Regions from separate parts of the Petroclostridium xylanilyticum genome, predicted to be linked through region 1. Evidence: riboswitches for the same ligand, from Rfam matches in the RefSeq annotation. Region 1 holds a riboswitch; each other region holds the start of a gene.
What was found. Region 1 has a riboswitch for S-adenosylmethionine ahead of metK (methionine adenosyltransferase). Riboswitches for the same ligand answer to the same signal wherever they lie in the genome.
Positions count from the first base shown of each region.

Region 2: linked by a shared signal. The riboswitch ahead of CIB29_RS06370 (homocysteine synthase) and the one ahead of metK (methionine adenosyltransferase) in region 1 are both predicted to bind S-adenosylmethionine.
Region 3: linked by a shared signal. The riboswitch ahead of CIB29_RS13030 (trans-sulfuration enzyme family protein) and the one ahead of metK (methionine adenosyltransferase) in region 1 are both predicted to bind S-adenosylmethionine.

Region 1 covers NZ_NPML01000013.1:294,783-305,820, reverse strand. The annotation lists gene CIB29_RS09215 (glycosyltransferase family 39 protein) at 24-2,624, shown strand; gene CIB29_RS09210 (glycosyltransferase family 2 protein) at 2,701-3,699, shown strand; gene CIB29_RS09205 (GtrA family protein) at 3,668-4,090, shown strand; gene CIB29_RS09200 (response regulator transcription factor) at 4,219-4,914, shown strand; gene pnpS (two-component system histidine kinase PnpS) at 4,928-6,688, shown strand; gene phoU (phosphate signaling complex protein PhoU) at 6,723-7,382, shown strand; gene CIB29_RS09185 (COG2426 family protein) at 7,651-8,121, shown strand; SAM riboswitch class I at 8,183-8,284, shown strand; gene metK (methionine adenosyltransferase) at 8,360-9,550, shown strand; gene CIB29_RS09175 (glycosyltransferase) at 9,755-10,108, shown strand; gene CIB29_RS09170 (MerR family DNA-binding transcriptional regulator) at 10,464-10,850, shown strand; gene CIB29_RS09165 (RNA-guided endonuclease InsQ/TnpB family protein) at 10,834-11,038, shown strand, end outside.
Region 2 covers NZ_NPML01000011.1:133,033-144,070, reverse strand. The annotation lists gene leuS (leucine--tRNA ligase) at 1-1,978, shown strand, start outside; gene CIB29_RS06400 (RidA family protein) at 2,063-2,458, shown strand; gene CIB29_RS06395 (D-alanyl-D-alanine carboxypeptidase family protein) at 2,485-3,804, opposite strand; gene CIB29_RS06390 (helix-hairpin-helix domain-containing protein) at 3,989-4,624, shown strand; gene CIB29_RS06385 (response regulator transcription factor) at 4,637-5,323, shown strand; gene CIB29_RS06380 (sensor histidine kinase) at 5,349-6,722, shown strand; gene CIB29_RS06375 (GerMN domain-containing protein) at 6,809-7,762, shown strand; SAM riboswitch class I at 7,821-7,922, shown strand; gene CIB29_RS06370 (homocysteine synthase) at 8,000-9,286, shown strand; gene metX (homoserine O-acetyltransferase MetX) at 9,313-10,428, shown strand; gene CIB29_RS06360 (lytic transglycosylase domain-containing protein) at 10,654-11,038, opposite strand, start outside.
Region 3 covers NZ_NPML01000019.1:153,037-164,074, reverse strand. The annotation lists gene CIB29_RS13055 (DUF2680 domain-containing protein) at 1-161, shown strand, start outside; gene CIB29_RS13050 (stage V sporulation protein D) at 236-2,437, shown strand; partial or broken gene CIB29_RS19655 (methyl-accepting chemotaxis protein) at 2,695-2,809, shown strand; gene CIB29_RS18955 (methyl-accepting chemotaxis domain-containing protein) at 2,797-3,231, shown strand; gene CIB29_RS13040 (S-layer homology domain-containing protein) at 3,575-4,630, shown strand; gene CIB29_RS13035 (spermine/spermidine synthase domain-containing protein) at 5,077-7,395, shown strand; SAM riboswitch class I at 7,625-7,724, shown strand; gene CIB29_RS13030 (trans-sulfuration enzyme family protein) at 7,792-8,940, shown strand; gene CIB29_RS13025 (trans-sulfuration enzyme family protein) at 8,937-10,076, shown strand; gene larE (ATP-dependent sacrificial sulfur transferase LarE) at 10,133-10,933, shown strand; gene CIB29_RS13015 (transposase family protein) at 10,987-11,038, shown strand, end outside.

The sequences.
Region 1 (11,038 bases):
TTAAAGGAAGCTGCTGAAAATATATGAAGATAATAAAGAATAAATGGAAACTGGTATACATCCTTCTATCTGCATTTTTTCTGAGGTTATTAATAGCACCTGTTATTCAAGGCCATCCTACAGATATTTACTGTTTTAAATTTAAATCATGGGCAAACCATGCAGCATCAGTAGGATTATCTAAGGCATCCTATCCCTATGCTACTGTCAATGCGTTTAATTTATTTGCGTTGTTTGGTGGAAACTGGGTGTCCGGCTCTACAAAAGTGATGTTTCTCTCCTATGAGATATGGGGCTACATATTTATAGTAGGAATCGTTGCTTTTTCTTTATATATCTATTTCAAAAGTGAAGATGTATCCAGGTTTTATTTTATAAGTATGTTTATTATTACTGCTGTATTTGTCATAATAGCAAAGATGCACGAACGCTATCTGTTCCCTGCAGTAGTACTTGCTGTTATAACCTATATATATACAAGGGATAAGAGGATTTTATACTTACTAGCTGGACTTAGTTTTACCCATTTTGTAAATGTAGCTTATGTGCTGCTATGCAATGCAAAAGGGGTTTACCAGATTCCACGGTTTGATGGTGTACTGATGTTTATATCAGCGGTGAATGTAATTTTTTTGGCCTGCATGGCTAAAGTAGGATTAGATATTTATATAAAACGAAAGTACCTGATTTTGGATACTAATTTTGTAGAAAAGAGAGAAAAACAAAGAGGGATACTTAATAGAAAGGATTTTTTATTATTGGGAATTCTCACTCTAATATATTCAGTCATAGCATTTTATAACCTGGGTTCCTTTAGAGCTCCTCAAACCTTTTGGAAGCCGGCCAGGATGGGAGAGAGTTTTTATGTTGATTTCGGAGAAACAAAAAATATTGAAAGGGTCTACTATTTTGGAGGCATTGGAAAGGGAAAGTATGAAGTTGATTTTTCGGAAGATGCTCGAATATGGGAGAATATTACGAATATCTATCATGAAGATTCAAAAATATATATTTGGAATATTTTAAAGAAAAGCTTTCGTGCAAGATATGTAAAGTTGACAGTTACAGAAGCAGGGGCCAGGCTTAATGAGCTTGTTTTTTTTGAAAAGAATAGCCGCAAGCCTTTAGAAGTTAAGTCTATTATAATAACAGATACAGACCCGACAACTGCAGGGAATCCTGGAAAACTATTTGATGAGCAGAATACAGTTACATATGAACCATCATTCATGAACGGGATGTATTTTGATGAGATATATCATGCGAGAACAGCTTATGAGCATCTGTATCAAATTGAACCTTATGAATCAACCCATCCACCTCTTGGTAAAATTTTTATTGCTATTGGCATCGCTTTGTTTGGAATGACCCCCTTGGGGTGGAGGGTTGTCGGTACCTTATTCGGAATAGGGATGATTCCCCTGATGTATGTGTTTGCAAAAGAACTTTTTAATAAAACTGAATATGCCTTTTTTGCAGCATTTTTAATGGCTTTTGATTTTATGCATTTTACCCAGACAAGAATTGCGACTATAGATGTATACGGGGTATTTTTTATTATATTAATGTATTATTTTATGTACAGATATTATTATATGAACTGCCAAGAACTGTTTCTATATATCACAAATAATAATGAAAATAGTTTGAGCAGCGGCTTCACGGGTTTTACTCCCCACTCCCCACTATTTACTCCTCACTATTTTCATATGAACTTTTACAGTATTGAATTCAGGAGGACTTTAATTCCTTTGGGACTTTCAGGCTTGTCTTTTGGTTTAGGGATAGCAAGTAAATGGATTTGTCTTTATGGGGGAGTAGGGTTGGCGCTCATATTTTTCACAACACTATATAAAAGATATAAAGAATACAGCTATGCAAAGCGACGCTTGAGAGATGCTTCTGTAAAAGCAGGCAAGCCGGCTGTAGAAAGATTAAGATATGTCGTAAGAATATTTCCATCATATAGTAGAAATACTATACTATGGTGCATGTTGTTTTTTATCGTGATACCATTCATCATTTACTTTTTATCCTATATACCCTTTATGATAGTACCGGGACCAGGCCACGGGCCTATGGATGTAGTAACCTACCAGATACATATGTATAACTATCATAAAACGCTGAAGGCGAGCCATCCGTTTTCTTCCCCATGGTGGCAGTGGCCGCTTATTATAAGGCCTGTATGGTATTATGGAGGGCAGGAACATTTAGGCGCAGATAAGATGTCCAGTATTGTGGCAATGGGAAATCCGGCAATTTGGTGGACAGGTATTCCGGCAGTATTTGCAGCAGCGGTTATGAGTATGAAAAATAGGGATAGCCGTATGTATATTGTATTGGTAGGGCTTGCTTCACAATACATACCATGGGTGCTGGTGCCGAGGCTGACATTTATGTATCATTTTTTTGCCAGTGTGCCTTTTGTTATTCTGTGTATAGCGTATGTAATTATGAGAATAAAAGAAAGGTATCCCCATTATGGATATATAATTTACGGATACATGACTGTAGTGCTTGGTGTGTTTGTCATGTTCTATCCCGTTCTATCGGGTACAGTAGTAGACAAAGCCTACGTAACAAGATTTTTGAGATGGCTGCCGAGTTGGATATTCTATTAGGCACTTTTTCAGCAGTTTCGGCAAATTCCATGAACTACAAACTACGGACTATGAACTAAAAAAGGAGGTAATTTAGATGAAATCAGATATACAATATTCAATCATTATTCCAGTGTATAATGAAGAGAAGGTAGTTAACGAGACATATAAAAGATTAAAGCAAGTCATGGATACTACCGGTGAAAGTTATGAGTTGATTTTTATAAATGACGGCAGCAAGGATGATACTGCCCAAATCATACAGGATTTATGCAGGAAAGACACAAATGTCAAGCTTATAAATTTTTCAAGAAACTTTGGACACCAGATTGCGATTAGTGCGGGGATGGACAATGCAGCAGGGCGGGCTGTTGTAGTAATTGATGCAGACTTACAGGACCCCCCTGAAGTGATTCTTAAGATGGCAGAAAAGTGGAAACAGGGTTATGAGGTTGTATATGGCAAGAGAATGAAAAGAAAAGGTGAGAGCTTTTTTAAGAAATTTACAGCAGTTGTTTTTTACAGGCTGCTCAGGAGCTTAACCAATGTTGATATTCCTGTTGATACGGGTGACTTTAGATTGATTGACCGCAGGGTATGTGATGTGATGAAAGGATTAAAAGAAAAAAATAGATATGTACGAGGATTGGTAAGTTGGGTAGGATTTCGCCAGGCAGCAGTTGAATATATAAGAGAGGAAAGGTGGGCAGGAGAAACAAAATATCCCCTGAAAAAGATGATACGGTTTGCCCTGGATGCCATAACATCCTTTTCCTATAAGCCTTTAAAGGCTGCAACCTATCTAGGGCTAACGCTGGGTATTACAAGTTTTCTTTATCTGATGATTGTGTTTAATCAGACGCAATTTGTCCAAACTGCAGTGGCGCCATCGGTATCTATCGGTATGGCAAACCTGATTTTTAAAGGTGCCATAGCGATAAATCTGGTTTTTAATGCTGCCATATTATTGGTGTTAGGAATAATTGGTGAATATGTAGGGAGAATCTATGATGAATCAAAAGATAGACCGCTATATATTATAAAAAATAAAGTAGGCTTTGATTATGATAAAAGGAATAATGAGACTCATCAGTGAGTACAAAAAATTCATCCGGCAGTTTATAAAATTTAATATTGTAGGTGTGTCCAATACATTGGTAGATTTTGGAATATTTGTTATCTTAAATATAATGGGAGTATTTTATATTTATGCCCAGGTGATATCTTACGGCTGCGGTATTATGAACAGCTATATACTTAACAGGTATTGGACATTTAATTATAAAGGAATATCACATCACTTTACCATTTTTAAGTTTTTAGGAGTGAATCTATTATCATTGGGGATATCGCTTGCATTCCTATATATATTTCGGGATTATGCAGGTATCAATATTTTAGCCAGCAAAATAATTTCTACTTTTTTCTCTATGACAATCAATTTTTTTGGAAGTAAGTTCTGGGTTTTTAGTATTCCTTCAGGCTAAGTTTGTATTGAATCTGGAAAATATGAACTTAGCCTTGTTTTATTAAAAAAAGTATTAAGTTTGTATAGGTATTATGTTACAATAATGATAAGTAAATAGTAGGGACCTAAAAGTTAGAGGTGAATAGGATGGATAAAAAACAAATATTTGTAGTTGATGATGAAATGCATATTCGTGAATTGATTCAATATAATCTTCAAAAGCATGGCTATGAAGTAACTACCTTTGAAAAGGGTGAGGATCTCCTGCAAAAGCTTAAGCAAAGCCCGGCGGATATGATTTTGTTGGATCTAATGCTTCCGGGAATGGACGGGTTGGATGTTTGCAGGACACTGCGTTCTATGGATGAAACCAAGCACATACCCATTATTATGCTTACTGCAAAAAGTGAAGAATTTGACAGGGTTTTAGGCCTGGAAATGGGAGCGGACGATTATATTACCAAACCATTTAGTGTTCGGGAACTGGTCGCACGAATCAAGGCCGTATTTCGTAGGACAAATTATGAACCGGAGGCGCAGACTGAAACGGGAACCATTCATATAAAGGATATTACCATTAATCTAAATAAGCGGGAAGTTTACAAAGGGGATAAACTGCTTCAGTTAACACTTAAGGAGTTTGAACTTTTGAAAATACTTGCACTCAATAAAGGGCATGTATTGTCCAGGGATGTCTTACTGGATAAGATTTGGGGTTATGATTACTGCGGTGAAACAAGAACTGTAGATGTTCATATCAGGCATTTAAGGAAATTGATTGAGGACGAGGCGGAAAATTATATCGAAACGGTCCGGGGCGTTGGTTATAAGTTGAAGGGATAGGAGAATAATGGTCATGCAGAAAAAGATCATGATTAATTATATCCTAATAGTATTGCTTGGCACGCTAATCACCGGGGTATTTTCCTATCAAGTAGCCCAAAAACATTATGTCTCCGAAGTAGAAAATAAGCTGTTGGTTGTAGGGCATTTGATAAAAAAAGAAGTCCAGTTGATAAATGGAACTCGCAATACAGATAAATTAAATGAGCTTGCTGTGGATTATGGAGCAACAACAAAAATCCGGGTAACTTTTATTAATAAACAGGGGGAAGTCTTGGGGGACTCATCTACAGATTATACAACTCTTGAAAACCATGCAAATCGTCCGGAAATTATAGAGGCTTTTGAATATGGCATTGGTGAGAGTACCCGCTATAGTACTTCTATAGGAAATTATCTGAAATATGTGGCTATAAGAGTAGAGGGAGAGCCTGAACCTATCGTGCTTAGGTTGTCCATTCCTATTGAGGATATCAACAATATAAGGGAAAAAATGGTTTCCTATATTGCCCTGGGAATTTTTGTTGCATTTGTTATTGCAGGTCTTTTGGGAATACAATTCACCAATAAATTCACCAAACCTGTAAAGCAGTTAACAAACTTTGTTAGAAGTATTGCAAAGGGAAATTTTAAGGGAAGTATAAACATTGATGTCAACAATGAAATTGGTGAACTTGCGCATTCCTTTATGCACATGAAGAATGAACTGGATAAGACCATTACGGAACTATGGCAGAAAAATGTTGAAATGGAAACCATCATTAACAGCATGATCGGTGGATTAATTGCGTTAGATAACGATAATCGCATCATTTTAATAAACAATACTGCTATAAAGATGTTTAATATTAAAAATAAAAAGATTATAGGAGAAAATATCCTTCTGGTAGTCCGCAACCATGCTTTCAATCAATTTCTAAAGGAATACAGTGATGTTTTAACGCCTGAGAAACAGCAGGTTCTTGATATTCAATATGATGATAAATATTATAAGATTTACCGTTCACCCATAGAAACCAAAGCAGAAAAAAATAGTGTTATAGGGACGCTCTTTATCATACAGGATGTAACTAACATCCGAAAATTGGAACAGATCCGAAGTGAATTTGTATCTAACGTTACTCATGAATTAAAAACTCCTCTCACTTCTATTAAAGGATTTATTGATACTTTAAAGAGTGGAGCCATACATGATGAGGAAGTTGCAGAGCGCTTTCTTGATATTATTGACATAGAAGCAGAAAGACTTACCGTGCTTATTGAGGATATTCTTGAACTTTCAGAGATAGAAACAATGAAACAGGATGTACGCATAGATGATTACAATTTAGAGGATATTATAAAAGAAGTCATTGATATTGTTTCGCAGAATGCAGAGAAGAAAAATGTACAGGTATATTATGATATGGAACCCTCCATCTCACAGGTACATGTCAATAGGGACCGGTTAAAACAAATGTTGATTAACCTTGTGGATAATGGAATCAAATACAACAACCCCGGTGGCGAAGTGCAGATTGTATGTAAAAGATTCAACAAAAATATAGAGTTTCATGTTTGTGATAACGGTATAGGAATTGCGAACGAACATATTCCACGACTGTTTGAAAGATTTTACAGGGTAGACAAAGGGCGTTCCAGAAACCAAGGGGGGACGGGATTAGGTCTTTCGATTGTGAAACATATTGTAAACTTATATAATGGAGATATTCAGGTGAAAAGTGAAGTTGGAAAAGGAACAGAGTTCATAATTAGATTGCCTATTGCGATATAGTTATTTAACAAATTTAGCATAAGGGGGGAAAGGCATGAGTACAAGGCATGGATTTGATGAAAGTTTGCGGGATTTGCACTATGATGTTGTACGTATGGCAAGTTTGGTAGAGAAGTCTATTGAAGAAGCTATTCTTGCTTTAAAACAAAAAGATAAAGAACTGGCACAAAAGGTAATACAACAGGATGACGAAATAGATGAGATGGAAAGAGCCATAGAAAAAAAGTGCATCAGGTTGATAGCTACCCAGCAGCCCCTGGCAAAGGATTTAAGACTGATTACATCCATATTGAAAATGATCACTGACCTGGAGAGAATTGCTGACCATTCTGCAGATATTAGCGAACTTATACTAAAGATTGCAGATGAAGAATATATAAAACCGTTGGTAAATATTCCTAAAATGGCATCCGTAGCCCGTGATATGGTTAGGAGCGCTATAGATGCATACATCAATAATGATATAAAAATGGCAGAGGATGTTTGTTCCAAGGATAGTACCGTAGATAATTATTTTGAGTCCATTATTAACGATTTGCAGGAACTTATGAGAAAAAACCCTCAGAATATCAATCAGGCTACCACCTTTATATTTATAGTCAAATATATAGAAAAAATCGCTGACCATGCAACAAACCTGGGGGAATGGGTAATTTATATTATTACCGGAAGGCATGAGAGTTTAAATACGTGAGTTTAAATAAACATTTGCTTTTTATTTGCGTATATATTAAAATAGTGAGGGAAAATAGGCGGAAATCATTACACAGTTTAATATATAAATAACACTAAGTATGTTACATTATTGTTATTTTGTTCACGGTTCACAGTTCTCAGTTCACAGAAATTAGCCAAGAAAATACCGTGAACCGTGAACTGTGAACTAAAATAGACAATGTAAAGTACTTAGTAATACTTATATAGTAAAAATATTTTTATCATTTTATAAAGAGGTACAGTACATGGAGTTTATTTCTGAAATCTTTGGACAATTACGTAATGAGTTAACAGTTCTCGCAATAGCTGCAGTGCCTGTATTGGAATTGCGAGGAGCCATTCCGGTAGGTATGGCGATGAATATGGACTGGAAAGTAGTATATATATTAAGTGTGTTGGGAAATCTAATACCAATACCATTTATTATTATATATATGCGGCCGCTGTTCTCATTTTTAAGGAAAACCAAATACTTTCAAGGAATAATACAACGGATTGAGCAGAGAACCATGAAGAAAGCTGAAACGGTAATGAAGTATAGTGCTTTTGGATTGTTTATATTTGTTGCAATTCCTTTTCCGGGTACCGGGGCATGGACGGGGGCTATGATAGCAGCGATGCTGGATATGAGAATGAAATATGCGATACCGGCTATATCCTTAGGGGTAATTGCTGCCGGTATTTTGGTAATGAGTATAAGCTATCATATATTTTAATGGTTGACTATTTTGTCGATATATGCTATATTATACTCGAATTAAATTAATAATAATTGTTTCCTTATCAAGAGAGGTGGAGGGACAGGGCCCTGTGAAACCCGGCAACCTGCGTCAGCGAAGGTGCCAATTCCTTCAGAATAAATGTTCTGAGAGATGAGGAGAAAGTGTGGTTAATTACCCCCTCTTACTGTCAGCAAGAGGGGTTTAATATTTTTATAAAAGGAGAGAACGTTATATGTCGAGAAAGTTATTTACATCAGAATCTGTTACTGAGGGACATCCAGATAAAATCTGCGATCAAATTTCTGATGCTGTTTTGGACGCAATATTTGAAAAGGACCCAATGGCAAGAGTAGCCTGCGAAACATCTGTTACTACCGGGCTGGTATTGGTAGCAGGAGAAATTACCACCAGCTGTTATGTAGATATCCCCAAAATCGTAAGAGAAACAATTCGTGGAATAGGTTATGATAGAGCAAAATATGGCTTTGACTGTGATACGTGTGCTGTTTTGACTGCAATAGACGAGCAATCCCCTGACATTGCTATGGGGGTTGATAGAGCGTTGGAAGCTAAAAAAGGTGAAATGAGTGAAGAAGAGATAGCTGCGATAGGTGCAGGAGATCAGGGAATGATGTTTGGCTTCGCTTGTGATGAAACCCCTGAATTAATGCCTATGCCTATTGCACTTGCACATAGAATGGCAAGAAAACTGGCTGAAGTAAGAAAGAATGGTACTCTTGAATATCTCCGTCCGGATGGAAAGACTCAGGTAACTGTTGAATATGAAGATGACAGACCTGTTAGAATAGATACAATTGTCGTATCCACCCAACACAGTCCTGAAGTGGATCATGATACAATTGAAAAGGATATCATGGAGCATGTAGTTAAGCCTTCTGTTCCTGCAGAGTTATTGGATGCGCAGACCAAATATTTTATCAACCCAACCGGAAGGTTTGTTGTAGGAGGACCACAGGGAGATGCAGGCTTAACAGGAAGAAAGATTATCGTAGATACTTATGGTGGATATGCTCGTCACGGAGGCGGCGCTTTCTCAGGAAAAGATCCTACAAAAGTTGACAGATCTGCTGCCTATGCTGCAAGATATGTTGCAAAGAACGTTGTAGCTGCCGGATTGGCAAGAAAATGTGAAGTACAGCTTGCATATGCTATCGGTGTAGCAAAGCCTGTTTCAGTATTGGTAGAAACCTTCGGAACTGCAAAGATTCCGGAAGAAAAGATCCAAGAGCTCATTGTTAAGCATTTTGACCTGAGACCTGCCGGCATTATCAAGACTCTTGACCTGAGAAGACCAATATACAAACAAACCGCTGCTTACGGACACTTCGGAAGAACAGACGTAGATCTTCCATGGGAGAGAACAGATAAGGCGGAAATACTTAAGAAGGAAGCAAGCCTTTAATAGAATTGAGATATGTAAAATACTTGGTGCGTTCCATGTAATTTCAGAAACATAACTAAGCCTATCATTGGAATTTTTTTGATAACTCCAATGATAGGTTTTTGTTTATTTTTTTACAAACGCCCATACTGCAAATAAAGTACAAAAAACAAGGTTTCACCAAAACAACAGCATCCGCATATAGTAGTAGTGGGGTGATGCAACATGCTGGACATTCTTATTCAATCCCTGGTTTGTTTCTTTGCTGTGTACGGTGCAATCCAGATGGGATTTAATATCTATAATACTTTAACTGGCATACAGTATAAAAAAGATGATATATACATAATTGTTACCGTTAAAAATCAGCAAGACACAATAGAGGGGATCATCCGGTCGATTGTATGGCGGAGCTTGAATAATCATCACGGGGGGACCGTACCCAATATTTTAGTAGTCGACATGGGTTCAACCGACGATACGTTGAAAATACTGAATAAACTCTGTGGAGAATATGATTTCATTCAGGTTACTGATAGTGAAGGGTATATGAAAATACTACAGAAAATAATACATTAATAAAGTAAACGGCACAAATAATGATGAAAATATGCTTGATTGCTCAGGGCTTCGACATGGGGACGGTTCCTCAGTCGCATGAAAAGCGCATTCGACAGACGAACCGTCCCCAAGTCGCATCCCTTCTTCCTGCTAAAACGGACTTTTTTTGTGGTTTCGGTTTTACTCCTCACTCCCCACTATTTTCATATTTATATAAAAACTCCTTCACTCCAGCCTTCAAATGATGTATACTTAAAACAAATAAGCCTGTTTTATAGGGATTGACAACAGTTAATAAAAAGTTATAAAAAGTCATAAATTAATGTTGACATTTATAATTTAGTATAGTCTAATACAATTAGAGGTGGTTAATGTGAAGTATTATACTATACATGAGTTTTCTAAATTAGTTGGAAAAACTCCTCAAACATTAAGAAACTGGGACAAAAAAGGATTACTTATTCCACATCATACAGGTGCTAATGGATATAGATATTATTCGCATGACCAATTAAAACAAGTATTAAATATTAAAAAAGATAGATTGTTAAGATTTGGTTTTGAATTGGTGGAATATATATCTAATCTGTATGGATGTGAAATTGAAGTAATAGATAGTACAGAAAAAACTGAACAACAAGAACTTGTTGAAGATTTAGTGCAAATAATAACTGTATTTTCTTGTAAACTTCAAGGTAAAAGAGCAAACAAAGCACGTAAAATGATTGAGGAGTTGACCGAAGATGATAAAGACAATTAGAGTACAATTATTACCTAACAATAAACAAAAGACTTTATTAAAGAAATGTGCAGATGTAGCACGATGGGCTTATAATTGGGCTTTATCTAAGCAATTAGAAAATTTTAAAAACGGTGGCAAGTTTATAAACGATGAAGAGTTAAGAAAGGAACTAACACAACTAAAGAAAAATCCTGAATATAATTGGT
Region 2 (11,038 bases), on a different contig from region 1:
GCAGGTAGTGAACGGGAAGTGTGAAAGATGTAAGTCGGATGTGGGTAAGAAGGATTTAGAACAGTGGTTTTTCAAGATTACTGACTATGCCCAAAGGCTGCTGGATGACATTGAAAAATTAAAAGGATGGCCTGAAAAGGTTAAGCTCATGCAGTCAAACTGGATTGGACGAAGTGAAGGGGCAGAGGTACAATTCAAAGTTGATGGTATGGATAAAACTTTAACTGTTTATACTACCCGTCCGGATACCATATTTGGCGTTTCTTACATGGTTATAGCTCCCGAGCACCCGGTTGTGCAGGAACTTATCAAAGGAATGCCGCAGGAAGAGGAATGTAGAAAATTTATAGATAAAATGCAGTACTTAAATGAAATTACAAGAACCTCTACTGAAACTGAAAAAGAGGGTGTTTTTACTGGAAGATATGTAATTAATCCTCTTAATAATGAGAAAGTACCGCTTTACCTTGCAAATTACGTATTAATGGACTATGGAACCGGTATAGTTATGGGAGTACCTGCCCATGACCAGAGAGATTTTGAATTTGCAAGAAAATATAACCTGCCGGTAGTAGTAGTCATTCAACCGGAAGGACAACAGCTTGATGGGGCAACAATGAAAGAAGCTTTCCCGGCTGAGGGAATTATGGTAAATTCAGGAGAATTTAATGGACTAAAAAATGAAGCAGCATTAAAGAAAATCATAGATTACATTGAAAGCCAGGGATTGGGGACAAGAAAGGTTAATTTCCGGTTAAGGGACTGGCTGATTTCCAGGCAGAGATATTGGGGTGCACCTATTCCTATTATCTATTGTGATGAGTGCGGTGCTGTCCCGGTTCCCGAAGAAGATTTGCCGGTATTGCTGCCCACCGATGTTAGGTTCACAGGGGCGGGAGAATCACCATTAAAAGGTTCTGAAAGCTTTATGAAGGCAAAATGCCCAAAATGCGGAAAGATAGGAATGCGTGAGGCGGATACTATGGATACATTTGTTTGTTCGTCCTGGTATTTCCTCAGATACTGTGACCCATGTAATGATAAAGAACCTTTCTCCAAACAGGCCGTTGACTACTGGATGCCGGTAGATCAATATATTGGCGGTGTTGAGCATGCAATACTTCACTTGTTATATTCCAGGTTTTTCACAAAAGTATTGTATGATTTAGGCTATGTTTCGGTAGATGAACCTTTTACAAATTTATTGACACAAGGCATGGTACTAAAAGATGGTGCCAAGATGTCCAAGTCTCTTGGAAATGTTGTAAGCCCTGAGGAAATAGTCGATAAATATGGTGCCGATACCGCAAGATTATTTATCCTGTTTGCAGCACCTCCTGAAAAGGACCTGGAATGGAGTGACCAGGGGGTAGAAGGGTCTTTCCGCTTCTTGAACAGGGTATGGAGAATTGTTGAGGACTTTACCGATATCATAAAAGGTGCAGGAGAGTTGGATGGTAGTTCTTTATCTTCAGAGGATAAAGAGTTAAGATATATGCTCCATGCAACCATTAAAAAGGTAACTGAAGACGTAAGTGAGCGCTTTAATTTTAATACGGCAATAAGTGCTGTTATGGAATTTGTAAATGCACTGTATCAATATAAAGAAAAGGTAGAAAAGGATAAGTATAATGTTCCTCTGCTAAAAGATGCAATTGAAAACTTAATCATTGTGCTTGCTCCATTCGTACCACATATTACCGAAGAATTGTGGCAACATATAGGTGAACAGGGAAGCGTGCACAAGCAGAAATGGCCTGCTTACAACCCGGAAGCCCTTGTAAAAGATGAGGTGGAAATTGTAGTCCAGCTTAATGGTAAAGTAAAGGATAAACTGGTGATTCCTACAGGTTTGGATAAGCAAGCAACAGAAAAAGCTGCTATGGAAAGTGCAAAGATTCAGCAGTTGATAGAGGGGAAACAGGTAGTAAAGGTCATTGTAGTTCCTGAAAAACTGGTAAATATTGTTGTTAAGTAATTATTTAGAGTTTAGAGTTGATGGAAAGCTCTAGCTTTCACTCCTCAATTCTAAACCCTAAACCATACAAAGGAGGCATTTTGAATGGATCAGCAAAACACCATAAAACAGGTAGTCAGCACTGATAAGGCTCCGGCCGCAATAGGACCTTATTCTCAGGCAATAAAAGTAGGAAATATGGTGTTTACTTCAGGACAGATTCCTATTTCGCCTGCAACTGGAGAAGTTATACAAGGGGATATAAAGGCACAGGCAAGACAGGTGCTGGATAATCTTCAAGAGGTTTTAAAGGCAGCAGGTACGAGCATGGGTAATGTAGTAAAAACTACTGTTTTCCTCAAAGACATGAATGATTTTACGGCAGTAAACGAGGTATATGCACAGTATTTTACCGGCAGCTATCCTGCCCGTTCCTGCATACAGGTAGCTAAGCTTCCAAGGGATGTAGGAGTTGAAATTGAAGCGGTTGCTTTGATATGAATAAAAAGTGGTAAGCATTTTGGTGCTTACCACTTTTTATTTCTAATATATCTAACTTTATTCCGGGAAAATGAATATTTTTTCTTTCTTCTGGCTATTCGAAGTATTACAAGAATAACTAATACCGAACCAATTACACCGGTTAAAACCCTGAACCATAGGGAATTTAATATGGAAATGGTTTTATTTTTTACAATAACGATAGGTTCCTGTTCAACATTTCTATCAGCAACCAGGTTAACTTTTCCAAGGACCTGGTCTTGATATTTATAAGTAGCAAAACCTAATACATCTCCTTTGTTAATGGGTGCTTTAATATTGGAAAGAGGATATACCTCCTTTTGGATAGTATTTTTATCCACATTGTTAGGCAGCAAAGCTGTTAAAGCTTGCTCTGCCAGCAGGATTACATGTTCATTAGCCTTTGCATCCATTACCTTTACTTCATCGATAATATCCCCGGGTTTTACAATAGTTTGCATACCAAAGTTGTTAAAACCGTATTCAAACAAGTTAATAGTATCTTCATAAGACTGATACTTCATTCCATCCAATTTTGAACCCATTACTACCGTAATAAGCTCGAGACCGTTCTTTTTTGCAGCAGCCACCAGAGTATGGTTTGCTTTAGATGTATAACCGGTTTTTATCCCGATTGCGGGCTCGTATAAGTAATTATAGTACCTGGTTGCACGGTATTTATTGATCAGATGGTTGGTATTGGAAAGATACCTTTTCTCATTATATTTATTTGTGGGTTGTATTTCATAGTAACTTGTATTTGCAATTTCTCTAAATTTAGGTATTGTCATAGCATGTCTGGAAATCAATGCCATGTCATAGGCGGTTGTTACATGACGGTCATCGTGAAGGCCATTGGTGTTTACAAAATATGTATCTTTAGCACCTAATTCGGCAGCCCTTTGGTTCATTAACTTTACAAATTCATCTATACTACCTGCTATGTGCTCAGCAATCACATTTGCACTTTCGTTAGCAGACGATATCATCAGTGCATATAACAGATTTTCTAAAGAAAGTTCTTCACCAGGTAATATACCAACATTACTTCCGCCTGCATCAACACTTAAAACAGCCTCTGAACTTGCTGTGACAATGTCATTAAGATTTCCTTTTTCCAAGGCCAGTATGGCGGTCATAATTTTAGTAATACTTGCAGGATACATTTTTTCATGGCTGTTTTTCTCATATAAAATTCTACCGGTAGCACTATCAATCAAGATGACAGAAGGAGAATTGATTTGAGGAGATTGTGCATATACAGGTATAGCGAAGATATTAATAAAAAATAAAAACAAAATTATAAGTGCGACTTTTTTTTGCATGAGTACCTCCCTTATTGATCATATAGATATCCTAATCTAGTATAACAGAAAATGGTCAATAATTACAGAAAAAAAGAAGAAAAACTTTGAGAAAAAAAAAGGAAATTTTTAAATGAAATAGAATATTACTATTAAAATAGTTTATAGTTCTTACAACAACACTTTTTGCGAGGTGAATAAATAAATGTTTAACTTAACAAAAAGAGAAAAGGTTATAATAATAGTATCTCTTGTTTTATTGGTTGCTATTGGCGGAACTTTTATGTTAAATTATAATAAAACAAAACCTATTCAACTGGAAGTGAAAGATACTGACCAGGTTTATGCACAACAATTGGCGTTACAAAAAGAGTTAGTTAAGGAGCAGGAACCACCTGAGACAAAGAAAATTATGGTCCATATCAAAGGACAGGTCAAAAATCCTGGAGTAGTAACTCTGGATGAAGGAAAAAGAGTATGGGATGCTCTAAAATTAGCAGGAGGTGAATTGGATACCGCAGATTTAAATGCTGTAAACCTTGCGGCTCCGCTTAGGGATGGGCAGGATGTGTATATTCCTGCTAAAGGAGAAAGGGTAAATAACATGGAAGCGGTATCTTCACAGCAAACGTTATCGGGAAATAACGGCAAGATCAACATTAACACCGCCGGTGCCGAGGAGTTGGATAAACTTCCCGGAATCGGGACTGCTACTGCAAAGAAAATTATTGATTTTAGAAATCAAAATAACGGATTTAAGACCATTGAAGATATAATGAATGTACCGGGTATAGGAGAGAAAAAATTCGAACAAATCAAAGATTTAATTGAAGTGCGTTGAGGAGGGACTATTTTGAAGATTTTAATTGTTGATGATGAAAAATTATTGGTAAAAGGGATTAAATTTAACTTTGAGCAAGATGGCTACCAGGTAGAAGTAGCTTACGATGGTGAAGAAGCTATTAAGCTTGCAAAAGATAAAAGTATAGATATTATTATACTGGATTTAATGTTGCCTAAGGTTGACGGACTTACAGTATGCCAGAAGATCCGGGAGTTTTCCAATGTTCCTATCATCATGCTGACTGCGAAGAATGAAGACATTGATAAAATTCTTGGATTGGAATATGGTGCTGATGATTATCTTACCAAACCCTTTAATATTTTAGAATTGAAGGCAAGGGTAAAAGCAATTTTAAGAAGGGTGACATCATCCGGGCATGAACCACGCAAGGGTAATTTATCCAAAGGGGATATTGAACTGGATTACAATTCGAGAAAGGTAAAAATAAAAGGCAGGGAAATTGAATTGACTGCGAAGGAGTTTGACCTGATTGACCTTTTTGCTTCTAATCCGGGAAGAGTCTACAGCAGGGAGAACCTGCTGGATATCATCTGGGGTTATGATTATCCGGGTGATATAAGGACTGTGGATGTTCATGTTAGGCGGTTAAGAGAGAAAATCGAGCCCAACCCGGCTGAACCTGATTATATATTAACAAAATGGGGAGTTGGTTATTATTTTAAAGAAATCCAGTAACCGGTTCTTCAGTATCAGGTGGAGGGTGGTTATAACCTATTTTCTTATTATTCTGTTGACATTATTTTTAATAGATATTTATATACAGGATTCTTTAGAAGAATACTCTTTTAATCAAAGAGGTGTAGAATTGCTTACCAGGGCAAATGTAGTTGCAAATATCACCTCACAGTATATCGAATACAGCGACGAATTGATTAAGCAGACCATCAAGCAATTAGAAATTGATAAAAATATCCGGGTTATCGTAACGGATAAAGAAGCCAAAGTTTTATTTGATACGGCTGAAGCAAACAACCTGAAAGGCAAGGTGCTTTTAAAAGAGGAAGTGGTAAAGGCACTGAAAGGCAATGATGTGCAAACTCATTTTGAAGAAGAAACCGGATGGGTCATTAATGCAGCAGTACCAATTGTTAAGGAAAAAGAAACGAGAGGTGTAGTGTATCTATCTACCTCTGCACAAAATATTGTTGACTTTTTAAAAGATTTCAGAAAAAAACTATACGGCATTACCTTAGTTGTAAGTTTGCTCATCGGGTTATTAAGTTTTTTTCTTGCAGGAGTTATAACGGGTCCTGTAGAAGAATTGACTGCTGCAATCAGGGATATGTCTGATGGAAAGCTAAATCGAAAGGTTGAAATAAGAGGAAATGATGAAATTGCTCAATTGGGAACAGCTTTTAATAAAATGATCGAACGTTTAAATCAGGTGGAAGAAAAAAGGCACCAATTTGTATCCGATGCCTCCCATGAACTTAAAACACCCCTGAGTTCGATTAAAGTGTTAGCAGAGTCCCTTATGCATATGCAGCAATTGGAGATGCCGATTATAAAAGAGTTTTTGAGCGATATCAATAACGAGATCAACCGTTTATCAAGAATTATTGATAAACTCCTTATGCTTACCAGGATGGATATCTTTGAAAATGAATTGGAAATGAAAAATGTCAACATGAAGGCGCTTTTGCAGGGAATAGTAAAAAGCTTATCTCCTTTGGCCGGGAAAAAGGGTATAGAATTAAGATTAAAAGCTAATGAAGATATTTTTGTACTGGTTGATGAAGATAAAATATGGGAGGCAATTTTTAATATTGTTGACAACAGTATTAAGTATACTCCGGAAGGAGGAAATGTAACAATAGACATTGATAAGTCTGAATACAGCGTTACTATCATTGTAGAAGATAATGGGATTGGCATTTCCGGTACTGAAATAAACAAAATCTTTGACAGGTTTTATAGAGTTGATAAGGCAAGAGCGAGGGAAACCGGCGGTACAGGGCTGGGGCTTTCAATCGCATTGGACGCTGTAAAGCTTCATGGAGGAGATATACAGGTAGAAAGCGAAGAAGGAAAGGGAAGTAGGTTTAAGATTACTATTCCTTATCGTGAAACTTAATATTTTCGTAACAATTAGTAATGTTTTTGTAAACTTTATCATATATACTTATTCAAGCTATAGTATGATTTTTTGGAGGTTTTTGTATGAAAAAAATATTTCTGGTCTCAGTATTACTTTTAATTATTGCTTTTATGTGGGGTTGCAGTATGGGTAGAGGTGATATAAAAAAATCAGCGGACATGCTTCAGGCAAAACCACAAAATAAACAAAAAATAAACTTGTATTTTACCGATAAGGAAAATAGTAAAATATTATCCGAGACCAGAGAAGTTGTTGTGGAAGATACAAAGAAATTGCCTAAAATCGCCATACAGGAATTACTAAAAGGGCCTGTAAGTTTAGAAATGAAAAAAGCCATTCCGGAAGGGACTAAGTTACTGGATATTAAGCAAGAGGGTACTTTAGTCACAGTTAATTTTTCGAAGGAATATTATAAATCGGGTGATATTGGCGAGATCGTTGCACGCTTTTCACTGGTGAATACATTATCTGATTTACCTAATATACAGAAGGTATTGATTTTAGTAGAAGGAAAAGAACTTATTGGTCCCAGCGGCAAACCTTTTGGACCTTTAGGTAAAGATGACGTAGTGTTTGAAGCCGCTCCTTCAGAAAAAGACAAAACTACATTGACGTTATACTTTGCCGGAAATGGCTGGGAGAATCTCGTACCTGAGAAGAGAGTAGTAGTGGTTAAAGATAACGAGCCTGTGGAGAAATATGTAATAGAAGAGCTTATTAAGGGGCCTAAGGATAAAAATCTTTTTGCTACGGTACCCGCACAAACGAAACTGCTTTCCATAGAAACAAAAGAGGGTATATGTTTTGTAAATTTGTCCAATGAGTTTAGGACAGAACACCCCGGGGGATCCGCAGGTGAAATTATGACGATTTATTCTATTGTTAATTCACTTACCGAGCTTGAACATATTAATAAAGTACAATTTTTAATAGAAGGACAAAAGATTGAAACCTTTAAAGGGCATATGGCATTAAAAGAGCCTGTTGAAAGAGATCCTGAAATTATCAAAAAGTAATTTTTATTGACAAATGTTAAAGTCAATGTTAAAATCATATTAATTTAATAAAGGTTAAATCTTATCAAGAGTGGCGGAGGGACTGGCCCAGTGAAGCCCGGCAACCGGCGTAAATCGCAGTGGTGCTAAATCCAGCAGGTTTTTACCTGAGAGATAAGAGGAATTAATAGAGAAAAATAATAAGCCTCCTGTCTCACAGGAGGTTTTAATTTTTGTTTTTTAAGGAGGCAGTAATATATGAGAAAAAGAAATCTAGGTTTTGATACGTTGCAAGTACATGCAGGGCAGGTGCCCGATTCTGCTACCGGCTCGAGGGCCGTACCCATCTATCAGACGACTGCATATATGTTTAGAGATTCTGAGCATGCTGCAAATCTTTTTGCATTAAAAGAAAACGGACACATATACACCAGATTTTCCAATCCAACGCAGGAAGTATTTGAAGCAAGAGTTGCAGCTTTAGAAGGTGGTGTTGGCGCCCTGGCAGTAGCTTCCGGCCATGCTGCTGTTGTATTGGCTATCCTTAATATAGCAGGAGCAGGAGATGAAATAGTTTCCGCAAGCACATTATATGGTGGTACCTTCAACTTATTTACGCACTCTTTTCCGAAACTGGGGATCAATGTGAAACTTGTGAATCCTGATGACCCGGAGAACTTTCGTAATGCTACTACAGAAAAAACCAAGGCCTATTTTGTTGAAACGATAGGAAACCCGACCATTAATGTTGCCGACCTGGAAGCAATAGCTAATATTGCTCATGAGAATGGAGTACCACTCATCGTTGACAGTACTTTTACAACTCCATATTTGTGCAGACCGTTTGACTTTGGTGCTGATATAGTGATACATTCTGCTACCAAATTCATAGGCGGGCACGGTACTTCTATGGGAGGAATTATTGTAGACAGCGGGAAGTTTAACTGGGATAACGGAAAGTTCCCTGGATTATCTGAACCCGACCCCAGCTATCACGGTGTCAATTACGTAAAAGATATTGGTGCGGCTGCTTTTATTATCAAGGCCCGCGTTCAACTATTAAGAGATTATGGGCCGGCGGTTTCTCCGTTTAACTCTTTTCTATTCCTTCAAGGTTTGGAGACGCTTTCACTTAGAATGCAAAAGCACTGTTCCAATGCACTGGCGATAGCACGGTATTTGGAGAACCATCCAAAAGTAGGCTGGGTCAATTATCCCGGTTTGGAAACCAACAAATACTACCATCTGGCACAAAAGTATCTGCCGAAGGGACAGGGAGCAATATTTACTTTTGGTCTTGAAGGCGGGGTCGAGGCAGGAAAAAAATTTATCGATAGCCTGGAAATTTTTTCACATCTTGCCAATGTCGGAGATGCAAAATCCCTGGTGATTCATCCTGCAAGTACCACGCATTCCCAGCTTTCAGAAGAAGGGTTAAAAGCTGCAGGGGTCAGTCCGGATATGGTAAGGTTATCTATTGGAATAGAAGATGCAGAGGATTTAATATTCGATTTGGAACAGGCAATTGACAAAGCGACTAAATAATTTCAGGCATGAGGGGGAAACTAGTAGTGAGTAATACTGCAAGCAGCTATAAACAGTTTTATACCTTTGCAGAAAATGAAGATTTTATTTTAGAATGTGGTAAAAAGTTTGGCCCTATTACTGTTGCCTATGAGATATTTGGTGAGATGAATCAGGATAAAACGAATGTTGTATTAATAACTCATGCATTAACAGGGGATTCCCATGTTACACGGCATGACCCTTACGATCCTAAAGAGGGGTGGTGGGAAAAATTTGTTGGAAAAGGTTTGATGTTTGATACCTCCAAATATTGCTTTATTTGTTCCAATGTGTTAGGGGGATGCCAGGGTACTACCGGTCCGTCTTCTGTAAATCCTAAAACAGGAAAAAGGTATGGGATGGATTTCCCTATTATTACTATAAAAGATATGGTGAATGTTCAAAAAAGGTTACTGGACTACCTGGGAGTCAGTCATCTGGTATCAGTAGTGGGCGGTTCTGTGGGGGGAATGCAGGCACTGGAATGGGCAGTACAGTACCCTGAAATGGTAGGCAGTATTATTGTTATGGCAGCACCAAAGAGCCTGAACCCACAAGCTATTGCATTTAATGAGGTACAGAGAAAAGCAATCACCCTTGACCCTTACTGGAATAATGGAGATTACTATGACAACAAGAATCAGCCCGAATCAGGGCTTTCCCTGGCCAGAATGGTTGGTATGATTACATACCAGAGTGACGAATCTATGTTAAAAAAGTTTGGAAGAAGAGCCAGAGAAGGAAATAATCTCTTCGAAAGCTTTAATAACGAATTTGAAGTAGAGAGCTATCTCCACTACCAGGGAAAAAAACTGGTACAAAGATTTGATGCCAACAGCTACCTTTATCTTACCAGGGCAATGGATTTATTTGAATTGGGGAGAGACTTTGGCGGCATAGACAATGCTTTAAAGGCCTTTAAGGGAAAAGCATTGGTAATAGGAATAAGTTCTGATATTCTTTTCCCTGTATGTCAACAGAAGGAGCTTGTGCAGGATATGAAGAGGAATAATATTGATGTGGAGTATAAAGAAATAAAGTCACCCTTTGGTCATGATGGATTTTTAATTGAATCAGGGAAAATGGAGCCCATTATTAGAAATTTCTTTGCTAAATTATGACATATTTGAGGTATGAAATTTAAAATATCAAAACGAAATCTAACAATAGAATTAGTGGACAGTGGAAAGTGAGCAGTATAAACATTTTCAGTGGATTATACTCTCCACTCCTCTAGAATTAAACTTGAATCAAGCAACGAAGAAGGAATACACCTATATAACAAAGAACGTGCATATAAATATAAATAGGGCAAGCCCACAGGTTTGCCCTCATATAAAAGCATATTAGCGTTTTTGCCCTGTATTATATTGATCTATGTATTTAAGCACATTTCTTACATAATTTTGAGTCTCGGTATAAGGTGGAATGCCACCATATTTGATTACACTATTAGGTCCTGCATTGTAAGCAGCTAATGCTAATTTTATGTCACCATTAAATTGATCTAGTTTCTCTCTTAGGTATTTAGTTCCACCATGAATATTTTCGGATACATTCCAAGGATTTTTTATACCGAGTACTTTAGCGGTACCGGGCATTAATTGCATTAATCCTTGAGCCCCCTTTGGCGAGAGAGCGTTTGCGTCAAATCCAGACTCAGCTGCTATAACAGCTTTAATGACATTAGGGTGTATATTATACTTTTGTCCTGCTTCATATACAGCCTTT
Region 3 (11,038 bases), on a different contig from region 1:
TGCAGAAATTCCATGAAGAGAACGGATTTGGCGGACAATGTGGAGGAGTTGGCGGACCTGGCAATGGTCCAGCAAATCAGAGTTACCGATCACAATTCAATAGAGGTATGATGGGTGGCTACGGCGGCATGATGGGCAGCTACTTTGATAATGAGCTATAATTCAAATAAGGAAACAAAAAACGGTTTTGAATAGCTGTTTTTTGTTTCTTTATTTGTGAAAGGAGAGTATGTTGTTGATTAGGCCAAGCATGGCAATAAAAAAAAGAATCTTCTTTTTACTTGTTTTCTTTACTTTGTCACTAACTGGGTTAATTGTACGAATAAGTTGGTTACAAGTATATGATGGTGAAAAACTTCAAAAAGAAGCTATAAAACAGCAGGTTCGTGACAGCATGATTAACTCCAGGAGAGGTTCCATCTTTGACCGTAACGGTAAGCCTCTTGCAGTAAGTGCTTCGGTAGAAACAGTTAGTGTTGCACCGAATGAAATAAAAAAGGCCGGCAATGCCGGGGAAATAGCTGGAAAGTTATCACAAATTTTAAATATGACTTATGAAGATGTATATAAGAAAATTACTAAAGAAAGTGATTATGAGATTATTAAAAGAAAGATTGATAAAAATCAAGCTGATGAGATTAGACAATATAGGTTGAAAGGTATCTATCTGGAAGAAGATTCAAAACGATATTATCCCTACGGCAATTTTGCAGCTCATATACTGGGAGCTGTGGGTGTTGACAATCAAGGGTTATTTGGGATAGAAGCAAAGTATGATAAGTATTTAAAAGGTTTACCCGGAAGGGTTATATCGGCAGCAGATGCAGCGGGGACAGAAATGCCATATCAATACGAAAGATATGTAGATCCGGAAGATGGGGCTAATGTAGTATTAACAATTGATGAAACGATTCAACATTTTGCTGAAAGACATTTGGAAACGGCATTGATGGAGAATAAAGTGGCAAATGGAGGAGTTGCCATTGTAATGGACCCCCAGACGGGAGATATACTTGCCATGGCAGTTAAGCCTGACTTTGATCTAAATAATCCTTTAGAGATACAGGATGAAAAAAGGAAAAAGGAATTAGAAAAGCTAAGTGGAAAAGATTTTACAGACCGGTACAGGGTTGAACTTCAAAAGATGTGGCGGAATAAGGCCATAGTTGACAGCTATGAACCGGGATCAACTTTTAAGATTATAACAGCAGCAGCTGCGCTGGAAGAAAATGCTGTGCAACTTGATGACCTATTTAATTGCATAGGCTATGCTGTGGTGGCAGGGCAAAGGATTAACTGCTGGAGGTATTACAGGCCACATGGAATACAAACTTTTGTGCAAGCAGTTCAAAATTCCTGCAATCCTGCATTTATTGAAGTAGCAGGCAAAATAGGGCCGGAAGTGTTCTACCGTTATGTGAAAGCCTTCGGATTTTTAGAAAGGACGGGCATTGATTTTGATGGAGAAATGGCCGGACTATTCCATAAACCTGCAGCATTTAATCAACTGGAGCTGGCGACAGCGTCCTTTGGACAGGGTTTTCAGGTTACCCCGCTTCAAATGATTAGTGCTATATCTGCAGTTGTAAACGATGGTTATTTGTTAAAACCAAGGTTGGTAAAACAGCTAACTGATAAAGAAGGAAATGTTATCAAAAATTTTGACCCGGAAGTCGTCCGGCAGGTCATATCAAAAGAAACTTCTGCTGTCCTTAGAGAAATTCTTGAGAGTGTAGTTTCTGAAGGGACAGGGAAAAATGCATACATAAAGGGGTATAGAGTGGCGGGAAAGACGGGAACATCCGAGAAACTCCCGAGAGGGCAAAAGAATTATATTGCTTCATTTGTCGGTTTCGCTCCTGCGGATGCTCCTAAAGCCGTTGTGCTTGTAATATTGGATGAACCTAAAGGGGACGATTACTTCGGTGGTGTTGTTGCTGCACCTGTTGCAGGTAAGATTCTTGATGATACATTAAATTACCTGGGAGTAGAGCCTAGATTCACCAAGGAAGAATTATTAATGATGGATGTTACTATCCCGGAAGTAAGAAATTTAGATGTAGAGCAAGCACAGCAGAAGATTAAAGAGATAAACTTAGCCTATAAAGTTGAAGGTTCCGGTAATACCGTTACCGATCAAACACCCAAACCGGGAACAAAACTTCCGGAAAAGTCTACAATTATATTATATACTGAAGATTCTAAACCAACAGCTAGTGTAGTAGTTCCGGATGTATTAAAAAAATCGGTTTTAGATGCTAATAAAATATTAAATGATGCAAGCTTGAATCTTAGGATAGTTGGTTCGGGGACGGTAACTGGCCGTAGCGGGGAAGTAAATGCTGCGTTATCAGTTAGTCAGGATCCGCCTGCAGGAACAGTGGTTGTTCCCGGTACGCCGGTAAATGTTGAATTCAGGCATACGGAAGTGGATTAGAATATAAAAACAGCTATTTAAGCTGTTTTTTTGTTTCTGTACTGGTTATAGACTGGTAAAGAAATTCACTATAACAAGAAATTTCCAGAATAGTAAAAAATATTAATAATGTTGCAAAGGATAGCGGGAATATTGCAGCAGAAGCGAATCAAAAAATGAATATTATTAAACAGTCATCAGAGGAGACTTCCGGCTTAGCAAGAGAACTTGGGGAAAAAGCACAGGAAATAGGCAATATTATTAATACGATTAAAAATATTGCCAAACAAACTTATTAGCGCTTAATGCTGCAATAGAATCAGCAAGAGCAGGAGAAGCAGGGGGTAGGGTTTGCAGTAGTAGCAGAAGAAATTAGAAAGTTGGCAGAAAATAATGATAATTCAGCTAAAGTAGTTGAAGGCATCATAGATGATATTTTAAATAATATACAATATGTAATTAATAAGACAATAGAATCCGGAGAGAATATTAACACAGCTAATTCCACTATGGAAAAAGTTTTTATACAATTAAATGGCATTGTCAATGGTATTGACAGTATCAATAAGAGAATTCAAAATATTGCGGCTGATATAGAACATCAAGGGGCATTGACGCAAGAACTTACGGTGACAATGCAGAATATCAGTGATTCAAATGCATCGATTAATGAGGGTATTCTGGCAATTGCTTCAGGGCTTGAGGGCCAGACAAATTCGTCCACAGAATTAAGCAAGACGGTGGAACAATTAAATAATATATCCGTAGAACTTTTTGAATTATCAAATAAATTTAGAATTACTGAAAAACAGTAGGATGAATTTATACATGGTAGTTTTTAAAAATCTATCCATTACACTTCTACATATTTTCTTCATAATTTCTTCATATTTTTTTAATATAATATATTATGAAAGTGATATAAAGCATGGTAATAACAACAATTTAAGCTGTTTTTGCTGCCTTTATATCACTTGTTTATTAATATTCGTATAACAAATTATGTAATAATTATGAAGGGGGGTAAATACTTAAAAACACACTAAATAGATAGAAATAATTTAATTTGATTTTTAAAGAAAAACATACCTGAAATTGATAAGTTTAATAGAATTGTTTCAGAATCTCTAAATCAATTATTTGTTAGGAGAGTAAGTCATGAGAAAAAGGATAATAATAAATATTTTCTTAGTTAGCTTATTTTTATTAACAAGTGTAACAGGTGTACCGGCATCTGCTAAAACTACTTCATATTTTTCGGATATTTCACAATCGGACTGGTCGGCGGCTTACATATCAAAATTAGTTGACTCGGGGAATATCAGTGGATATGCTGATGGTACATTTAAACCCAATAAAACAATAACAAAGGCAGAATTTGTGACTCTGCTTTTAAGGAGTTTGGACTATAAACAAGAAACAACGGAAAACGGGCACTGGGCTATGGACTATATCAGAAAAGCCGAATCTTTAGGAATTTTAGAGAAAAATGAATTTAATGATGCTGATTTAGATAAGCCCATTAACCGTGCAGAAGTGGCAAAAGTGATTATAAATGCTCTAGATGAAACTTATCCGGAAAATCTAAATAATTATAAACTTTACATCAATGACTTTGATAATATTCACCCTAATTACCAGGAGTATGTACTTAAAGCCTATGGAAAGGGATTGCTCGCCGGATATTCTGACGGTGAATTTAAGGGGGATAAAAATTTAACACGGGCTGAGGCCTTAGCAGTAATTATGAGGGTTATAGATAAAAATGAAAGGGTAATTCTAAAAGAACCGGTAAAACCTAGAGCTAAAGAAGTTATAGAAACGGCTTCAAAAGAAAAGGATAAGCGGCAGCTTATTGTACAAACCGCAATGAAATATTTAGGAGTTCCATACCGGTGGGGCGGAGCCAACCCTTCTGGATTTGATTCTTCGGGTATAATATGGTATACCTTTAAGGAAAACGGAATCCAGTTGCCACGTGTTTCTTTTGATATGTATAAAGTAGGAAGGCCAATTTCGAAAGAAGAGCTTCTTCCCGGTGATCTGGTATTCTTCGAGGGTTATGCGCCCGGACCTTCCCATGGAGTCATTTATATTGGGGATGGAAAGTTTGTACACTCTCCGCGTACCGGTAAGACAGTTTCAATAGGAAGAATTGATGATCCCTACTACTATGCTCCGAGATACTATGGGGCGCGGCGGGTTATTGAATAGGCTATCCGGGAAAATAGAAGTTTTATCTTGCTGTAAACAATGGTAAACTTAGCGGCTAAGTTCGTTGTTAATTGAAAAATATTTTGATAATTAAACCCAAGCCCTTATGTTATTAATGACACAAGGGCTTTTATACTTTGTACATTGTTGAAGACTAAGCAATATTTGTTCTTTGCTACTTCAACCCTAAACCTATTAGTTGTATCAAAATCTTCGATTTTATTCTTCACTTCTTCATATTTTCTTCACAAGCGCTTGCTATAATAAGCTGTAAAATTAGAGAGGACGTATATTTTATTTTTGAAAAATATTATGGAAAGGACGTAATTTATATATCAAATTGTTTACAAAAAATTCACAGTATTTTTATAGGTATAGTATATAATCAAAATACCAGTGAGTATTTTGCTCATATAAAATTTAACTTTTGAAAGGAGAAAAGGGATTTGTTAAAGGTAAGAAACTCCGGGGATAAAATTTTAGTTCTTTTAAGTGTGTTTTTTGTTTCAATATCATTATTTGTATACCAGGTTGTATTAACCAGAATATATTCTGCTATCCTCTGGTATCATTACGTATTTTTAATTACTTCCTTTGCAGTATTTGGATTGGGTATAGGAGGTATTATTGCTTATAGGCAGCAGGAAAAAAGAAGGGCAAATAAAGCCGAACCAAAAAGAAAAGCAGTACCGGATGCTGATGTACCTCCTATTCAATCCTTATATAAAGCATTGGTAGTACTTTCAATCTCCTATATATCGGTACTGGGAATAGTCTATATTCTACCTTATATTAACGGTTTATTGGTGTATGCCGTATTAGGGACTATACCTTTTATATTGGGTGGATATTATTTTTCTGTACTTTTCAGAGAACTTTCCGGAATAAGTAATAGACTGTATTTTGCTGACCTGCTGGGATCAGGATTGGGAAGCATCATTGTACTGCTATCACTAAATTATCTGGGGATGTATAGATCAGTTATTCTGATTTGTGTAATTGCTTCTTTAGCAGCATTACTGTTCGCAATCTTTTTAAAAAGAAAAAGTGCAGTTAACTATATTTTACCCGTGATATTTTTAGCAGGTCTTTTAATACCGGGTCAATATGTGAATTTCATTGAGCAGAATTTCAATGGGTTCACAACAAATGTTACAAAAACACTGGGAAAAATTGAAAAAGCGGGAGAAAAAGGTAAGATTGTCTATACCAAATGGAATGCCTTTTCAAGAACTGACGTTATAAAGGTTGAGGAAGACCCTGACCAGATGCTGGTAACAATCGATGGTGCTGCGAATGCGCCTATGTACAGATTTGATGGAAATACTGAAAGCCTTAATAAGTATAAGAAAGATACCGAATATATGCCTTTTTCGTTTGGAAAAAATGACAGTACGCTAATTATCGGGCCTGGAGGAGGAAGAGACGTACTATATGCACTTGCCGGTGGAAGTAAGGATATCACCGCTGTCGAAATTAATACTTCCAGCATAGACGCAGTAAGACATTTTAAAGATTATAACGGGAATATTTACGACAGACCTGAAGTACGGGTATACGGTGAGGATGGACGGAACTATATAAGAAAGACAAAAGATAAGTACGATGTCATATTTCTATCGCTGGTAATGACCAGTACTTCTCAGGGTGCCGGCTATGCGCTTTCTGAAAACTATATATATACTGTTGAGGCAATGCAGGACTACCTTGACCATCTTAAAGAGGACGGTAAACTAGCGTTTTTAACCCATGACCAGGAAGACCTGGGGAAAATAGTAGCAACTGCCATACTAGCATTAAAGAATAAGGGTATACCGGTTAAAGATGCACCTAAATATATGGCAATCTTTAAGAAAAATATGCCCCAGAGCCAGCATGGCGGGGAGCACATTCACAATCCCATGGTGATTATCAAAAATACGCCTTTTACACAAGAGCAGAGTAAAGAACTGGCACAGAAAGCAGTGGAAAATGGAAATATCCCTTTGTTTACACCCCACATCTATGAGCAGGGTCCTCTTGGTCATATAAAAGAAGAGCATATTTCCATGGCAGAATACCTGACAGGTTTTAGTTATAACGTAACGCCTGCAACAGACGACAGCCCGTATTTTTATAACTTTACCAAAGGAATTTCGCCTATATTACTCTTTATACTTTCTGCTGTGATAGTAGGGGGTATGGTTTTATTTATTCCTTATGTTGCCCAACATGGCGCTTCAAGGCCTGCGTTGTATTTTAGCGGCCTGGGTGCCGGGTTCATGCTGATAGAAATTCCTCTCATACAGAAATTTATACTGTACCTCGGTCATCCCGTGCTGGCATTTACCTATGTACTTGCAGCATTGCTGATAGGCTGCGGGTTGGGTGCCTTTATGAGCAGCAGTAAGTTGTTTAATAGAACTATTAAAAATGTATATATGCCTCCTGTATTAATTGTTATAATCAATATGATATTAATTGGTATATTGGGAGGTGTATTTAAAAATACTTCCGACTGGAGCCTGGTCAATAGAATTCTTATTTCATCCATCATCGTGATGATCCAGGGATTCTTTATGGGCATGCCTTTCCCGAGAGGACTTAAACTGTTAAGTGAAAGCGGAAGAAGCGATATCATTCCGGTTATGTGGGGTATTAACGGGGTAATGTCGGTAGTTGGTTCTGTGCTGTCCATTATATTATCTATGGAATTTGGCTTTAACGGTGCATTGATAGCAGGAGGAATTGCTTATATTTTAGTGAGTTTGCAAAATAAAATATAAGAGAAACTTCATTAAATAATAGCCTGCACGTTTCAATGGAGAAGTGTCAGGCTATTTTTACATCTTTTAGGAAAACATTTCAAGCTTTTTATATACTATTGACAAAACATCAATCTTATAGTAATATCTTACTAAACATATAAGAATTATATAAATTATCAGAATACTTAAATTTGACATCAAATGTTAACATTATATAAAAGTTAAGGCATCGAACAATTGAATAACATTCTTATCAAGAGCGGTGGAGGGAACGGCCCTTTGAAGCCCGGCAACCAGCATTAATGTATTGGTGCCAAGTCCGTCAGAGATATTCTGGAAGATGAGATTACAACTCCTATTCTCAACTGCAGAATAGGGGTTTTTTTAAGTTTTAAAAAGAAGGAGAATGCAATGATGAACATTGAAACGATTGTTGCCCAGGCAGGTATTGGTGCAGATTCTGAGAAAGGCTCCATTAGTGTTCCAATCTATCACAGTGCAACCTTTCGGCATATAGCTCTGGGTGTATCAACCGGATATGATTACAGCCGAACATCTAATCCAACCCGGAAGGTATTGGAGGATTTGGCAGCGGAGTTGGAAGGAGGGTGTGGAGGCTATGCTTTTGCTTCTGGTATGGCCGCTGTTACAGCAGTATTAATGATTTTTTCTAAAGGGGATCATTTAATTGTATCTGATGATTTATATGGTGGAACTTATAGGGTTTTAGACAAAATATTCTGTAGATATGGAATTACAGCCAGCTATGTGGATACGTCTAACGTCGAAGAAGTGATAGCAGCCATCCAGCCGGAAGTTACAAAAGCTATATTTATTGAAAGTCCTACCAATCCATTAATGAAAATCACCAACATCCGGGAGGTTGCTTCGGTAGCAAAAAGCAGAGGGATATTAACCATTGTAGACAACACCTTCATGACTCCCTATCTACAGCAGCCTATTAAGTTAGGTGCAGATATTGTTGTGCATAGTGCTACTAAGTATCTAGGCGGCCATAATGATGTTTTAGGAGGTATTGTCGTAGGAGCTACTCAAGAATTATGTGAAAAAATTAAATTTATTCAAAACTCTACAGGAGGAGTTTTAGGACCTCAGGACAGTTGGCTAATGATTAGAGGCATTAAAACATTAGCTGTCCGAATGGACCGGCAGCAGGATAATGCTTTTAAAATAGCAAAATGGCTCAAAGAGAGACCAGAGGTTAAAGAGGTCTATTATCCTGGTTTGCCAGGACACCCGGGTCATAATATTATAAGCGAACAGGCCAAAGGATATGGGGCGATGATCTCGTTTAAAGTAAAGCGTAAAGAATTTATCGAACGAATTATCAACAGGGTTAGGATTATATCTTTTGCAGAAAGTCTCGGCGGGGTGGAAAGCTTAATAACATATCCTGCCAAGCAAACCCACGGGGATATCCCAGAAGAAGTGAGAAACCGTATTGGTGTGACCGACGATTTGTTAAGATTATCTGTGGGTATAGAAAATGCTGATGATTTGCTAAAAGACCTGGAACAAGCTATGGAAGGAGGGAGAGCATGAGATATGGGACCAAGATTTTGCATAACGGTAATGAAACAGATCCGAATACAGGAGCCCTCAGTATCCCTATCTACCAGGTTTCCACATTTCATCAAGAAGATATCGATAGACCTGGCAAATATGATTATGCACGTTCCGGCAATCCTACCAGGGAAGCATTGGAGCGTACTATAGCAGCATTGGAAGGGGGAACCTATGGATATGCCTTTGCATCGGGAATGGCAGCAGTTTCATCAGTGCTGGCTATATTTCGGCCGGGGGATCATATCATAGCAGCAGAGGACCTTTATGGTGGAACATACCGGATTCTCACACGATTTTTCTGTGAATTTGGCATTGAAGTAACCTTTATAGATGCAACAGATGTAAATGCCATAGAGAAAGCTGTTAGAAACAATACCCGTGCTCTCTATCTGGAATCTCCGTCCAATCCTCTTTTAAAAATTACGGATTTAGGGGCAGCTGTAGATATTGCAAGGAGGCATAACCTTATAACCATCATTGATAATACCTTTATGTCTCCCTATTTCCAGCGGCCTCTGGATTTAGGCATTGATATTTCCATTCACAGCGCAACCAAGTTCATTGGAGGTCATAGTGATGTAATCGGGGGACTGGTAGTTACCAAACGGGAAGATCTTGCAAAAAAAATATATTTTGTTCAAAACGGGTATGGTGCAGTATTAGGACCCCAGGATTGCTGGCTTCTGCATAGAGGAATCAAAACTCTGAGAGCAAGGATGGAGATACAGCAGCAATCAGCTGATAAAATTGCCCGGTGGTTAAAAAATCAACCATGGGTGGAAGAGGTCTTTTATCCAGGGCTTGAAAGTCATAATGGATACGCTGTTCATGCGGCACAGGCAACCGGAGCAGGTGCAGTGCTTTCTTTTAAAACTGTCACAGAAAAAGTTGCAAAGAGTATCATGAAAAATGTAAAAATATGGTCAGTCGCAGTTAGCCTCGGTGGAGTAGAGTCTATCATGTCATACCCTGTGAAGATGTCCCATGCTTCTATGCCAGAAGAAGAGCGTAGGAGATTGGGAATTACAGATACATTGATCCGGTTATCAGCAGGATTGGAAGAAGTTGAGGATTTGATGGAAGATATAGAAAAAGGTGCAATACTGGTATGAAAATACGAATTTAATTGTATTATATAAATATTTATAAGGATAAGGAGATTGTTAATATGTTAGAACAAAAATTCAACGATTTAAAAAATTATATAAAAAGCCTGGGAAGCGTTGCAGTAGCATACTCCGGAGGTGTTGATAGTACCTTTTTAATAAAAGTTGCTCATGATGTTTTAGGGGAGAAAGCGATTGCTGTTACTGCCCGTTCTTCTACCTATCCTGAGAGGGAGTTTAATGAAGCAGTAGAATATATTAAGGATATTGGTGCACAACATATTGTTATCATTTCTGAAGAATTGGATATTGAAGGGTTTTCAAACAATCCTACAAATAGATGTTATTACTGTAAAAAAGAACTGTTTCGGAAGGTTGGGGAAGTAGCTAAAGAAAAAGGAATACAATATGTTGCCGATGGCTCCAATTATGATGACCTGAATGACTACAGGCCTGGTATGCAGGCAGCGAGGGAATTACAGGTAGTAAGTCCCCTAAAATACGCTAAGTTGACAAAAGAAGATATTCGAATACTGTCGAAACAACTTGGGCTGCCGACCTGGGATAAGCCTGCCTTTGCCTGTCTTTCATCAAGGTTTCCTTATGGACACAAGATTACCAGAGAAAAATTATCAATGGTTGAAAAAGCGGAACAATACCTCATGGACCTGGGTTTTAGACAGCTGCGCGTACGCCACCATGGAGAGACTGCCAGAATCGAAATAGGTGAACAGGAGTTTGACAGGTTTCTGGATAGAGCATTAATGCGTAAAGTAGCTGAAAAGTTAAAAAGCTTAGGTTTTACTTATGTGTGCCTGGATTTGGAAGGTTATCGTATCGGAAGTATGAATGAGGTATTATAGAAGATGAATTTAAAAAAGTCACGGCTATTTAAGGGAGTTTTTTTAAACATTTTATGATAATATTTGATCCAAGACAGGAAGGAAAAGTCTGGCATAAACTGGTTG